4 regions of the Blautia massiliensis (ex Durand et al. 2017) genome follow, and region 1 is predicted to be linked to each of the others. Evidence: predicted binding sites of a transcription regulator. Region 1 holds the regulator's gene; each other region holds the start of a gene.
What was found. Region 1 encodes Rex, which represses fermentation and respiration genes when NADH is low (regulators of the CRP and FNR family bind a similar motif). Its sites were predicted from a motif close to ATTGTTAANTANTTAACAAT; they were not measured.
Positions count from the first base shown of each region.

Region 2: gap (type I glyceraldehyde-3-phosphate dehydrogenase) is a predicted target of Rex. The motif match lies at 1,432-1,451, and genes of this name have one in related genera.
Region 3: V9W66_RS17305 (CoB--CoM heterodisulfide reductase iron-sulfur subunit B family protein) is a predicted target of Rex. The motif match lies at 1,560-1,579, and genes of this name have one in related genera.
Region 4: fucO (lactaldehyde reductase) is a predicted target of Rex. The motif match lies at 1,588-1,607, and genes of this name have one in related genera.

Region 1 is NZ_CP146725.1:3,831,799-3,834,950, reverse strand. It holds gene V9W66_RS18105 (NAD(P)H-hydrate dehydratase) at 1-983, opposite strand, end outside; gene V9W66_RS18100 (redox-sensing transcriptional repressor Rex) at 1,045-1,692, opposite strand; gene V9W66_RS18095 (ABC-F family ATP-binding cassette domain-containing protein) at 1,907-3,152, shown strand, end outside.
Region 2 is NZ_CP146725.1:3,137,288-3,140,439, reverse strand. It holds gene V9W66_RS14740 (phosphoglycerate kinase) at 1-182, opposite strand, end outside; gene gap (type I glyceraldehyde-3-phosphate dehydrogenase) at 370-1,389, opposite strand; gene V9W66_RS14730 (histidinol-phosphatase HisJ family protein) at 1,694-2,512, shown strand; gene V9W66_RS14725 (alpha-amylase family glycosyl hydrolase) at 2,588-3,152, shown strand, end outside.
Region 3 is NZ_CP146725.1:3,672,518-3,675,669, forward strand. It holds gene V9W66_RS17300 (L,D-transpeptidase family protein) at 1-1,267, shown strand, start outside; gene V9W66_RS17305 (CoB--CoM heterodisulfide reductase iron-sulfur subunit B family protein) at 1,642-2,436, shown strand; gene V9W66_RS17310 (4Fe-4S dicluster domain-containing protein) at 2,433-2,822, shown strand; gene V9W66_RS17315 (CoB--CoM heterodisulfide reductase iron-sulfur subunit A family protein) at 2,827-3,152, shown strand, end outside.
Region 4 is NZ_CP146725.1:2,980,718-2,983,869, forward strand. It holds gene V9W66_RS13935 (cob(I)yrinic acid a,c-diamide adenosyltransferase) at 1-308, shown strand, start outside; gene fucO (lactaldehyde reductase) at 406-1,551, opposite strand; gene V9W66_RS13945 (TetR/AcrR family transcriptional regulator C-terminal domain-containing protein) at 1,695-2,282, opposite strand; gene recQ (DNA helicase RecQ) at 2,533-3,152, shown strand, end outside.

The DNA.
Region 1 (3,152 bases):
AGAAACCACTGTTCTCTCTCACGGCTGGCCACTGATGTTCCAAGTCCCGGTCCGATCACGATCACATCACACCAGGATAGAAGCTGTTCATTGGATTCCTGATCAAAGCGGCTGCAGACCATAGCCTCCGGAAGGAGTATCTGCAGTGGGATCCTGTTGGCTTCCACAGTCTGGATCTTTACCATTCCCACACCGGCACGAAGTGCTGCACTGGCGCTTAAATAAGCGGCTCCGCACATTCCCTCACTTCCGGTCACAAAGAGCACTTTTCCGAAGGTACCCTTGTTTCCGCCGGGATCACGTTCCGGAAACAGCTTCAGATCTTTATTTTCCAGACAGGCGGCAGATGCAGTCACAGCTTCCTGCTCATAGATCCCGATATCGGCGGTAACGATCCTTCCTGCATACAGTCTTCCCGGATAAAAGCAAAGACCTCTTTTCCGGTAGGCAAATGTGACAGTCAGATCGGCGCTGAAGGCAATTCCCATTTCCAGGCCAGTATCTCCGTTCACTCCTGACGGGATGTCAACTGCGATCTTTTTGGCCCTCGCACTGTTCATCTCATGGATGATATCAGCATAATGCCCCTCGATCGGACGCGTCAGGCCTACCCCAAACACGGCATCTACTATAGTAGTATATTCACTCCACTGCGGGTTATTCACCTCCGGGACACGATAACCGGAAGCGATCTTATACTGAAGAGCGGTCTCTCTGGTCATTTTCTCTTTGTTTCCGACCATATAAAACTCTACCCGGATCCCCTTCAGATGGAACAATCTGGCAACAGCGATACCGTCACCGCCATTATTTCCGCTTCCGCAGACTACCAGGATCCTTTCGTCCTTCTGGAGACACTTTTCTATTTCCTCTACCACCTTCAGTGCTGCCCGCTCCATCAGAACCTCGGAGGGAACTCCGATCTCGCGGATCGTTGTGGAGTCCAGATCCTTCATTTCTTTGCAGGTAACAAGCTTCTTCATTCTGTCTTCTGCCTCCCCTCTGTCATAGAGAAAGCTGCCGTTTCCGGCAGCTTAACAATTCTTACTTATCCACATGTTCCTGCCTGTATTTGCTGAGATTATAAGACAGTGTCATCAGACTCTCGGAAAGATGAACGTTCTCTACGATCACATCATCCGGTGTCTCAAGATCAAGATGTGCAAAATTCCAGATTGCCTTGATCCCGTTCTCCACCAGAATATCTGCCATTTCCTTGGCTTTATTCTTGGGAAGTGTCAGGATCGCGATCTCCACGTTATTCTCTCTCAGGAAAAACGGAAGCTCACTGAGCATCTGGATCTCAAGTCCACGGACTGCGATGCCCTCAAGCACAGGATTTACGTCAAAGATACCAACCAGCCTGAACCCGCGCTTCTCAAAATCCACATAATTGGCAAGTGCCTGTCCCAGATTACCGGCACCCAGGATGATCATAGGATGAACGGTATCCAGTCCCAGGATCTTACCGATCTCTGTATAAAGATAGTGTACATTATAGCCATACCCCTGCTGCCCAAAACCGCCAAAATTATTAAGATCCTGACGGATCTGAGAAGCTGTGGTATGCATCTTCTTACTTAATTCATTGGAAGAAATACGTTCTACATTATCTTCCATCAGCTCTCCTAAGTAGCGGTAATAGCGTGGCAGACGCTTAATCACCGCTTTCGAGATTTGTTTTGTCTCCACGATAGTTTTCCTCCTTACCTTACACTAGGTTAATTATAACGAATTGACATTTTCCTGTCAATTAAAGTTGTCTATTCTGTACAAATTTCTTTTTATTTTTTCTAATAATTGATTTTTTCTTTGAAATCCCGGCAGTTTCCGTTATAATAGGTGGAGGATTTTTCCCTGTTCAGACATAAACAGGGGTGATTCTTTATACAGGAGGACAGTTTTTATGATTTTATCATGTCAGAATATATGCAAGGCCTTTGGCGAAAAAGTAATTTTAAATGATGCATCCTTTCACATTGAAGACCGTGAAAAGGCTGCTCTGATCGGATGCAACGGTGCAGGAAAGACCACACTGCTGCGGATCATCATGCAGGAGCTTTCTGCTGATTCCGGTACCGTGGTGCTTGCCCGGGATAAAAATATCGGCTATCTTGCCCAGTACCAGGATATCCACGGACATCATACCATCTACGAGGAGCTTCTTACCACCAAGCAGCACATCATCGATATGGAACGCCGTATCCGCAATATGGAACAGGAAATGAACACGGTGACCGGTGATGAGCTGAACTGTCTGATGGAAACCTATACCCGCCTGACCCATCAGTTTGAGCTGGAGAACGGATACGCTTACAAAAGTGAGCTGACCGGTGTCTTAAAGGGTCTCGGCTTCACGGAGGAAGATTATGACAAGCAGATCGAAACTCTTTCCGGCGGTCAGAAAACCCGCGTGGCGCTGGGCAAGATGCTTCTTTCCAAGCCGGATATCCTGCTTCTGGATGAGCCAACCAATCACCTGGATATGGAAAGCATCTCCTGGCTGGAAACTTATCTTCTGAATTATCCGGGAGCTGTTTTTATCGTCTCCCATGACCGTTATTTTCTGGATAAGGTGGTCACCAAGGTCATTGAGATCGAAGCCGGACAGACCCGCGTATACAGCGGCAACTACTCTGCCTATGCTCTCAAGAAGGCTCAGCTTCGTGACGCACAGTACAAGGCATACTTAAATCAGCAGCGGGATATCAAGCATCAGGAAGCCGTTATCGCAAAGCTGAAATCCTTTAACCGTGAAAAATCCATCAAGCGTGCGGAAAGCCGTGAAAAAATGCTGGACCGTGTACAGAGGATCGAAAAGCCTCTTGAGCTCCAGGACCGGATGCGTATCTCGCTGGAACCACGGGTGTTAAGCGGAAACGATGTGCTCCACGTGGAAGCGCTTTCCAAGGCTTTTCCGGGACAGACCCTGTTCTCCGATATCTCCTTTGATATCAAACGCGGCGAGCGTGTGGCACTGATCGGAAACAACGGAACCGGAAAGACCACCATGCTGAAGATCATCAACGGTCTTATTGAGGCAGATGCCGGCAAATTTTCCCTTGGTTCCAAGGTGCAGATCGGTTATTACGATCAGGAACATCATGTTCTGCATATGGACAAGACAATTTTCCAGGAGATCTCCGATACTT
Region 2 (3,152 bases), 690 kb from region 1:
AGGTGGGAGCAGAGGATAACCTTTCCGCCGTCTGCGATCAGTTTCTTGATTGTAGGAAGAGCAGCTACAAGACGATTCTCGTCTGTGATCTTTCCATCCTGAAGCGGAACGTTAAAGTCACATCTTACAAGTACTCTCTGTCCTTTTACATTGATATCGTCAACACTTTTTTTGTTCAGCATTTCTATATCTCCTTAACTTTTATTTCTGCCGGAAGCAGATCAATAAGGGCGAGCGGTATTGTTGTCCGCTCTGTCAACAGTCATTTCCTCAGATATTCTTTTGTTTGATCTTTTGGAAAAAAAGGGCCCGGTCCTCTTCAGACCGGACCCTTTCTGAGTCTATTCTTCTACACTCGTTCGCTGAAAATTAAGCGTTCAGAAGGCTTCCGAAATGCTTGATTGTACGAACCATCTGGCTTGTGTAGGAGTTCTCGTTGTCATACCAGGAAACTACCTGAACCTCTGTTGTGCCATTCTCAAGTGGAAGTACCATTGTCTGAGTAGCATCGAAGAGGGAACCAAATCTCATACCAACGATATCGCTGGATACGATCTCATCCTCGTTGTATCCGAAGGACTCGTTAGAAGCTGCTTTCATAGCTGCGTTGATCTGCTCTTTTGTAACATTTCCTTCAACTACTGCTGTAAGGATTGTTGTAGAACCTGTTGGGGTAGGAACACGCTGTGCAGAACCGATAAGTTTGCCGTTAAGCTCTGGGATAACAAGTCCGATAGCTTTAGCAGCACCTGTGCTGTTCGGAACGATATTAACTGCAGCTGCACGGGATCTTCTCAGATCGCCTTTTCTCTGCGGTCCGTCAAGTGTCATCTGATCGCCTGTGTAAGCGTGGATTGTGCACATGATACCGGATTTGATCGGTGCAAGATCGTTAAGAGCCTTAGCCATTGGTGCAAGGCAGTTTGTTGTACAGGAAGCTGCGGAGATGATCTTGTCCTCGTTTGTAAGACCCTGATGGTTTACGTTGTAAACGATTGTCTTAAGGTCGTTTCCAGCCGGAGCGGAAATAACTACGTGCTTAGCACCTGCATCGATATGAGCCTGAGCTTTGTCTTTAGATGTGTAGAAACCTGTGCACTCAAGAACTACGTCTACACCGATCTCTCCCCATGGAAGCTCTGCAGCGTTAGCCTTAGCATAGATTTTGATCTCTTTTCCGTCTACTGTGATGGAATCCTCTCCTGCTGTTACTGTATCTGCAAGAGCGTATCTTCCCTGTGTAGAATCATATTTTAATAAGTGAGCAAGCATTTTAGGAGATGTAAGGTCATTGATTGCTACAACCTCGAATCCCTCTGCTCCAAACATCTGACGGAATGCAAGACGACCGATACGTCCAAAACCATTAATTGCAACTTTTACTGCCATGATAAATTCCTCCTATGAATTGAATGGTGATTAAATCGTTCCTTTGTTAAAGAAACATCAACCTGTTTCATATTGTACCTAATTCCAAACAAAAATTCAAGAGCTATTTATAAAAAAGAACATTAAAATAAATATTAAGAAAATTTCTGAAAAATGTGCTATAATTCTCTAATAGAAAGTTCTGTCCTGCTGATTCCCAAAACGGATATCTATATTCCCGCTGGGAGTTTGACTTTCCCGGATTCATAACAGGCAGATACGATCATTGTCACAGAATATAAAGGCTTGAATATGGAGGTACAAAATGGGCCAGAAAATTTTATGGGACTGCCATATGCACTCCTCTTTTTCCGCAGATTCCGATGCACCGATGGAAGAAATGATCCAGACTGCCGCAGACCAGGGTCTCACGGGAATCTGTTTTACTGAACATTTTGATCCGGATTATCCCGATACTCCGGAAAATCTTGATTTTTCCCTGAACATCCCTGCATACCGCCAGAAACTTGAGAGTCTTGCGGATGCTTTTAAAGACCAGATCCAGGTTAACTTCGGGATCGAGCTTGGACTTCAGCCTCAGCTTGCAGAATCTTTTTCCGATCTTCTGAAAGAAGTTCCCTTTGATTTCGTTATTGGTTCCTCCCATGTGGTGCACGGATATGATCCTTATTATCCTTCTTATTTTGAGGGCCGTAAGGAATCCGCATGTTACATGGAATATTTTGAATCCATCCTGGAAAATATCGCTGCTTTTGACGAGATGGATGTGTACGGACATATCGACTATGTAGTACGTTATGGTCCAAATCAGAACCGTCAGTATTCTTATGGAAGATATAAGGAGATCCTGGACGAGATCCTGCGGACATTGATCCGCAAAAATGTGGGAATCGAGCTGAACACAGGCGGTTATCACTACGGGCTTGGTGAACCGAATCCATGTGTCAATATTATCCGACGTTACCGTGAGCTTGGCGGTGAGATCATCACCATCGGTGCAGATGCCCATACTCCGGATAAGATCGGCTATGCTTTTGACAAGGCGGCTGATGTTCTCCGTGAATGTGGTTTTTCCTATTATGCTGTATTTAAAAACCGCCGTCCTGTTTTTCATAAGCTGTAGCTCTGTTTCTCTCTCCGGTGAGAGAGTTTACATTTTTATACTGAAAATATCATTTTATCTAAGGAGGAACTCTATATGTCAACAAAAAGACTCCAGAAAAAGAAAGCTGTCATGCAGGCAAAAAAAGAAAAGCAGCTGAAAAAAAATACCTCTGCTGCCGGCACCAGTTCCAGTGCTGCCAAATCTGGTGAAAATGCTAAAGCCGAAGTGAAAAAACTTGAAACCGTAAAGAAGGAAACGCTTAAAGTCGAAACCTCCAAAACCGAACCGATCAAAGTCGAGACTTCCAAGACCGAGCCGATCAAAGTCGAGACTTCCAAGACCGAACCGATCAAAGTCGAGACTTCCAAGACCGAACCGATCAAAGTCGAGACTTCCAAGACCGAGCCGATCAAGGTTGAGACCTCAAAGACTGAACCGGCGAAAGTTACTACTTCCAAGATTGAGCCTCTGAAAGTCGAAACTTCCAAGGAGGACACAGCTTACGATGCCCTCTACGAGAAACGTCTGAAATACTACTACAATGATCTGAAATGGCTCTACTGCGAACTGTTCCGCGATCATCCGGAAGTTGCCGGCACATTCTCAAGCCTCACAAAAAAAATGAAAGAGATTTATCGTGAGCGTTCTCTTTCCATGA
Region 3 (3,152 bases), 160 kb from region 1:
AAAGCAGGCAGAAGAAAAGATCACTGCGGAATTTGCAGATCGTCCGGTATCCTTTCAGGAAAATGATCAGGAAGTTTACAGTATAACTCTGAAAGATCTTGGATACAGTCTCAATGAAGAAGATCTTTTGAATAAGCTTACAGAACTTCAGAAACAGAGAGAAGAGAACCGGAAAATTTTCCCAAAGGAAGAAAATGTCAATCTGGAATGTCAGATCGAGGAAAATGAGGAACAGGAAAAACAGGCTCTGGATCTTTCCAATTTTGGTGCAGAAGGAAGAAAAGCTTCCACCGATGCATCTATCCAGTACAATGAGGAGAAAAAAGAATTCACGCTTGTAAAACAGACGCAGGGTACAGAAATTGATCCAGATAAACTGGAAACTACGGTAGACACAAACCTGGATGCGGCATTTGATACATCTCTTCTGGGGGATGTCATCACAGTGCCATTGAACAAACATGTATATGTCAGTCCAACAGTAACAGCAACAGAAGATATGAAGAATAAAGTCACAAGCCTGAACAGCCAGCTGAAAAAATATCGGAGTGCCACAGTGACTTACACATTTGGAAGCGAGACTGTTGTGCTGGATTCCGATACCATCAGTTCCTGGCTGAAAGCAGAAGGAGATACACTGACACTGGATGAAGACGCTATCAAAACTTATATCAGTGACCTCGCTAACAAATATAATACCATTTATGTTCCACGTACGTTCCATACATCTGCAGGAAAAGATGTGACAATTGAGGGAAATGAGTATGGATACCGGATTGACCAGGACGGAGAGTACACACAGCTTATAGAAAATCTGAAAAGCGGTACCGCAGTTACCCGGGATCCCGTTTACAGCAAAACCGGTTATCAAAGAAATGGAACAGACGATCTTGCAGGCAGCTACATAGAAGTCAGCCTGGATGCTCAGCATCTGTGGCTTTACAAGGATGGAAACCTTGTGACAGAAACAGATATTGTCAGCGGCAAGCCGGTGAAGGGGCGTGAAACATATCGTGGTGCATGGCCGATCGCATACAAAGCAAGTCCCTATAATCTGTCAAGCTCTGAGTATGGATACAACGTAAAGGTTAATTACTGGATGCCTTTTGTCTACGGACAGGGACTTCATGATGCGTCCTGGCAGTCATCCTTTGGTGGGAACCGTTATAAAACCAACGGAAGCCACGGCTGCATCAATCTGCCTAAGGATCAGGCAGCACTGATCTATAACACTATTGATGCTGGTTATCCGATCATTATTTACTGATAGGAGCAAAAAAGCTTCGGAGAGATCCGGAGCTTTTTTTATGCCCGAAAATGAAAATTATCATGGAAGTAGGATCGTAAATGATAAGGTTTTTCAAAAGTACGTTAAAAAAAACACAAAAAATATCGAAAAAGCCTTGTCGAAACAGAAATAACGTGATATGATGATTTCGGAAATCGAGCTAATACACTTCTTAATTGCGGAGGAAGAGTGTTTTTCTCTTTTATTTGGGTGAAAATTGATAAAAAAACTCAAATAAGTGTTAGTTGAGATTTCATTTTTTTATTCATGTATTGTTAAAAAAAAGACAATATATGAACGAGAATATCTACTATAAACGTCAGATTTTAGACTAAGAAAGGATAATGAAAGGTATGAAGTACAGTTATTATCCGGGTTGCACCCTGAGAACAAAGGCCAGAGATCTGGATGAGTATGCCAGAGCCAGTGCCACAGCCCTTGGGTTTGAGCTTGAGGAGATCGAGGACTGGCAGTGCTGTGGTGGTGTTTATCCACTTGGCACAGATGAGATTGCCACAAAGCTTTCTTCCGTCCGTGCGCTGAACCAGGCAAAAGAAAAAGGCCAGGATCTGGTGACGATCTGTTCAGCCTGTCATCATGTGATCAAGCGTGTCAATGATGATATGAAAAATGTGGAAGATATCCGGACCAGAGCCAACAATTATATGCAGCTGGAAGCTCCCTATGAAGGAGAGACAACCGTTCTCCATTATCTGGAGGTTCTCCGGGACAGAGTCGGTTTTGATAAACTGAAAGAAAAAGTAGTAAATCCTCTTACCGGAAAGAAGATCGGAGCCTATTACGGATGTCTGCTTCTGAGACCTGGAAAGATCATGGCATTTGATGATCCGGAAAATCCAAGGATCATGGAAGACTTTATCCGTGCTCTTGGCGCTGAGCCTGTGATCTATCCTTACAGAAATGAATGCTGTGGAGGATATATATCCCTGAAAGAAAATGAAATGTCACAGAATATGTGTGAAAAGATTGAAGAAAGCGCAGCAGGCTTTGGCGCAGATATGCTGATCACTGCCTGTCCGCTCTGCAAATACAATCTGAATAAAAATTCCGGAAATAAAATGCCGGTTTACTATTTTACAGAGCTTCTGGCAGAAGCCCTTGGCGTCAAAGAGGAGGTGGCAAAATGAGAGATAACCATTCTGCTGCGGAAAAAATAAAGGAGATCAGCGGGACCAATCCTCTGAAATGTATGAAGTGTGGCAAATGCTCTGCTACCTGCCCATCCTTTGACGAGATGGATATCAGGCCTCATCAGTTTGTGTCCTACGTGATCAGTGAAAATATCGAAGCACTTGTAAATTCAGCATCCCTGTGGAAATGTCTTTCCTGTTTTGCCTGTGTGGAGCGCTGTCCGCGAGACGTAAAACCCGGAAAGATCATTGACGGGGCAAGACAGCTGGTTGTTCGGGAAAAGGGCGGAGACTATCTTTCACCAAATGAAATTCCGGAGCTTCTTGATCCGGAGCTTCCTCAGCAGCTGCTTGTAAGTGCGTTCAGAAGATACAGGAGGTGAGAAAGTGCAGAGAATCGGTGTATTTGTCTGTCATTGCGGAAGTAATATTGCCGCTACGGTAGACGTGAAAAAGGTTGTGGAGATCATTGCAAAAGAGCCAGGAGTTGTCCATGCAGAAGATTATCAGTATATGTGTTCCGAAGCAGGACAGTCCAGGATCCAGGAAGCCATCCGTGAAAAAAATCTCACAGGAGTGGTTGTCTGTTCCTGTTCTCCGCGTATGCATGAGGCAACTTTCCGTAAAGCAGCGGAAAAGGCCGGCCTGAATCCATATATGGTGGAGATCGCAAATATCCGTGAGCATTGTTCCTGGATCCACAAGGATATGCA
Region 4 (3,152 bases), 850 kb from region 1:
ACGGAAATCCGGTTGCGGTTCATGTGATGGACGGATCTTTTCTTGTAAGTTTTGATATGGCTGTAAAAAAGGCTTATACATCCGTTGCCGTGAAGATGTCAACCATGGAGCTTTCCAGACTGACACAGCCAGGCCAGACATTCTATGGTCTTGGCAAGATGAGCGACAATATCGTAATATTCGGAGGCGGCGTACCGCTGAAAGTCGGAGACACCATTATCGGCGGCCTTGGCATCAGTGGTGGTACTGGCGAAGAGGACAACAGTCTTGCAGAATATGGACTGCAGATTCTGAATGAAGTACTCTGAAAGTAAAGAATTAAATACATGACAATAAAGAAAAGAAAAACAGGTTATGAACGCCATTCATTCATAACCTGTTCTTTTTTGTTTAGACAGATTAGGATTACATAATCTTTCTGAAGAGAGCTTTCAGATCTTCAACGCTTGCATCTTTCGGGTTTCCAGGTGCACATGCATCTGCATATGCGGATTCTGCCAGAAACTGAAGATCTTCTTCTTTGATAGCTTCCAGTTTTGTCGGGATTCCAACATCAACAGAAAGTTTTTTAACTGCATCAATAGCAGCTTTTCTGTATTCTTCCTGGGTCATGGAGTCTACATTTTTAACACCCATTGCACGTGCGATCTCACGATATTTTTCGCCGGTGCATTTCTGGTTGTATTCCATAACGATCGGAAGCATCATAGCGCATGCAACACCATGAGGTGTATCATAAACAGCACCCAGAGTATGAGCCATGGAATGGGCAATGCCAAGACCTACATTGGAGAATCCCATACCTGCGATATACTGTCCAAGAGCCATTCCTTCACGGCCTTCTTTTGTATTATCAACAGCACCACGAAGAGATTTGGAGATCAGTTCGATTGCTTTCAGATGGAACATATCTGTCATTTCCCATGCAGCTTTTGTTGTGTAACCTTCAATTGCATGAGTAAGGGCATCCATACCTGTGGAAGCGGTCAGCCCTTTTGGCATGGAGGACATCATCTCAGGATCAACAACAGCGATGATCGGCATATCATGTGGGTCAACGCATACAAATTTACGTTTTTTCTCAACATCTGTGATAACGTAGTTGATAGTAACCTCAGCTGCAGTACCGGCTGTTGTCGGAACAGCGATGATCGGAACGCAAGGTTTTTTGGTAGGAGCAGTACCCTCAAGGCTTCTTACATCTTCGAATTCCGGGTTTGCAATGATGATTCCGATTGCCTTGGAAGTATCCATGGAAGAACCTCCGCCGATTGCAATGATGTAATCAGCACCGGATTTTTTGAAGGTTTCTACGCCATGCTGTACATTCTGAATAGTAGGGTTTGCTTTGATATCAGAGTAAATTTCATATTCCAGTCCGTTTTTATCAAGGATGTCAGTTACCTTGCTTGTTACGTTAAATTTGATCAGATCCGGATCGGAACATACAAATGCTTTTTTGAATCCGCGGGCTTTTGCTTCATTTGCGATCTCTGCAATTGCACCTGCTCCGTGATAAGAAGTTCCGTTTAAATTAATTCTGTTTGACATGATTATCATTCCTTTCTGCGCTGAATACGCCATATCTTTGATATTATATTAACAATTTCCGGGCAAAAAAGAAAGTTACAGAATCGGTTAAATGTAACGTTTTCTGTAACTTTAGAAGTATTTACCAAAGAAGATGTCGTGTTTTAGTTAAGAATTTCCAATTTTAAGAAAAGGTTCTTAAGCTTCTCAGGCATTGCATCTACCAGTATTAAAGCCATTTCTGCCGGTGTGCACACGATTTCACCGGTTACCCATTGAACGGTCATGTAAATGGAACTGTAGCAGTACATTTCCAGGAGATAGTGGATATTTTTTGACGGAAAATTGTTTGTTTTTTCACAAATCAGATTCTCATAAAAGTCGAGAATCAGTTCGAAATCATGTTGTCGCAGAGAATTCTGTTCATCATATCGAAAAGCGGCAGAAAAAAATGTACGTTCTTCCTGAATGTAGGTGAATTTTTTGACCAGTGCATCGTAAACGTTTTTTCCCTGTCCCATATGTTCGAAAGATTTCGTAAGAAGTTTATCAAAATACCAGTTGATCAGATCGTATTTATCCAGAAAATTTCGATAAAAGGTCTGTCTGGTAAGCCCGCAGTTTTCTGCGATCTGCTTTACTGTGATGCTCTCCACAGAAGAAGACTGCATACATTTTTTCATGGATTTTGCCAGACGGTATTTGGTTTTATTACTTTTCGTCAGTGATTCCTGAGTGATTTTTTCATCCATTTCAGATTCCTCCTTCATTTTGTGTGTGGCCGGCAGATAAAACAGGTTTATCCATCTGCCAAACCGGATAAATCCAATGTTAAAAAAGAATGGGGAATTTGTCAACGGACAGGCAGAAAATAAAGACGTTGCCAGTCACAAAGTAAACAGTAACAATGACACATAAATTGGAAATCACTTTAAAAATATGTTAAAATAAAACATTCAGAAAACAGCAGTTATTTGATTAAAGAAAGGATCATGTCGATTTATGACGAAACAGGAACTTTTAAAGACCCACTTTGGGTATGATACTTTCAGAGAAGGGCAGGAAGCGGTGATCGATGCGCTTCTTGCAGGAAAAGATGTTCTGGCGGTAATGCCTACAGGAGCAGGAAAATCGATCTGTTATCAGGTACCGGCACTGATGATGAAAGGAATCACACTGGTAATTTCCCCCCTGATCTCCCTTATGAAAGATCAGGTACGGAGCCTGAACCAGGCGGGAATCTCAGCGGCATACCTCAACAGCTCCCTGACACAGGGGCAGTATTTTACTGCTTTGCGCTATGCAAAAGCAGGACGTTACTCAATTATCTATGTGGCACCGGAACGGCTTACCACAGAGGCGTTTCTGGATTTTGCGCTGAGTGCGGATATATCTATGATTGCGGTGGATGAGGCACACTGTGTATCTCAGTGGGGACAGGATTTTCGGCCAAGCTATTTGAAGATCGCAGAGTTTGTGGCACAGCTTCCCAAAAGACCGGTGATCGGTGCATTTACAGCTACAGCCACGAAGGAGGTCAGGGAGGATATTGCAAGACTTCTGGGGCTTCAGGATCCCTTTTGCACAACCACAGGATTTGACCGGGAAAACCTTTATTTTGC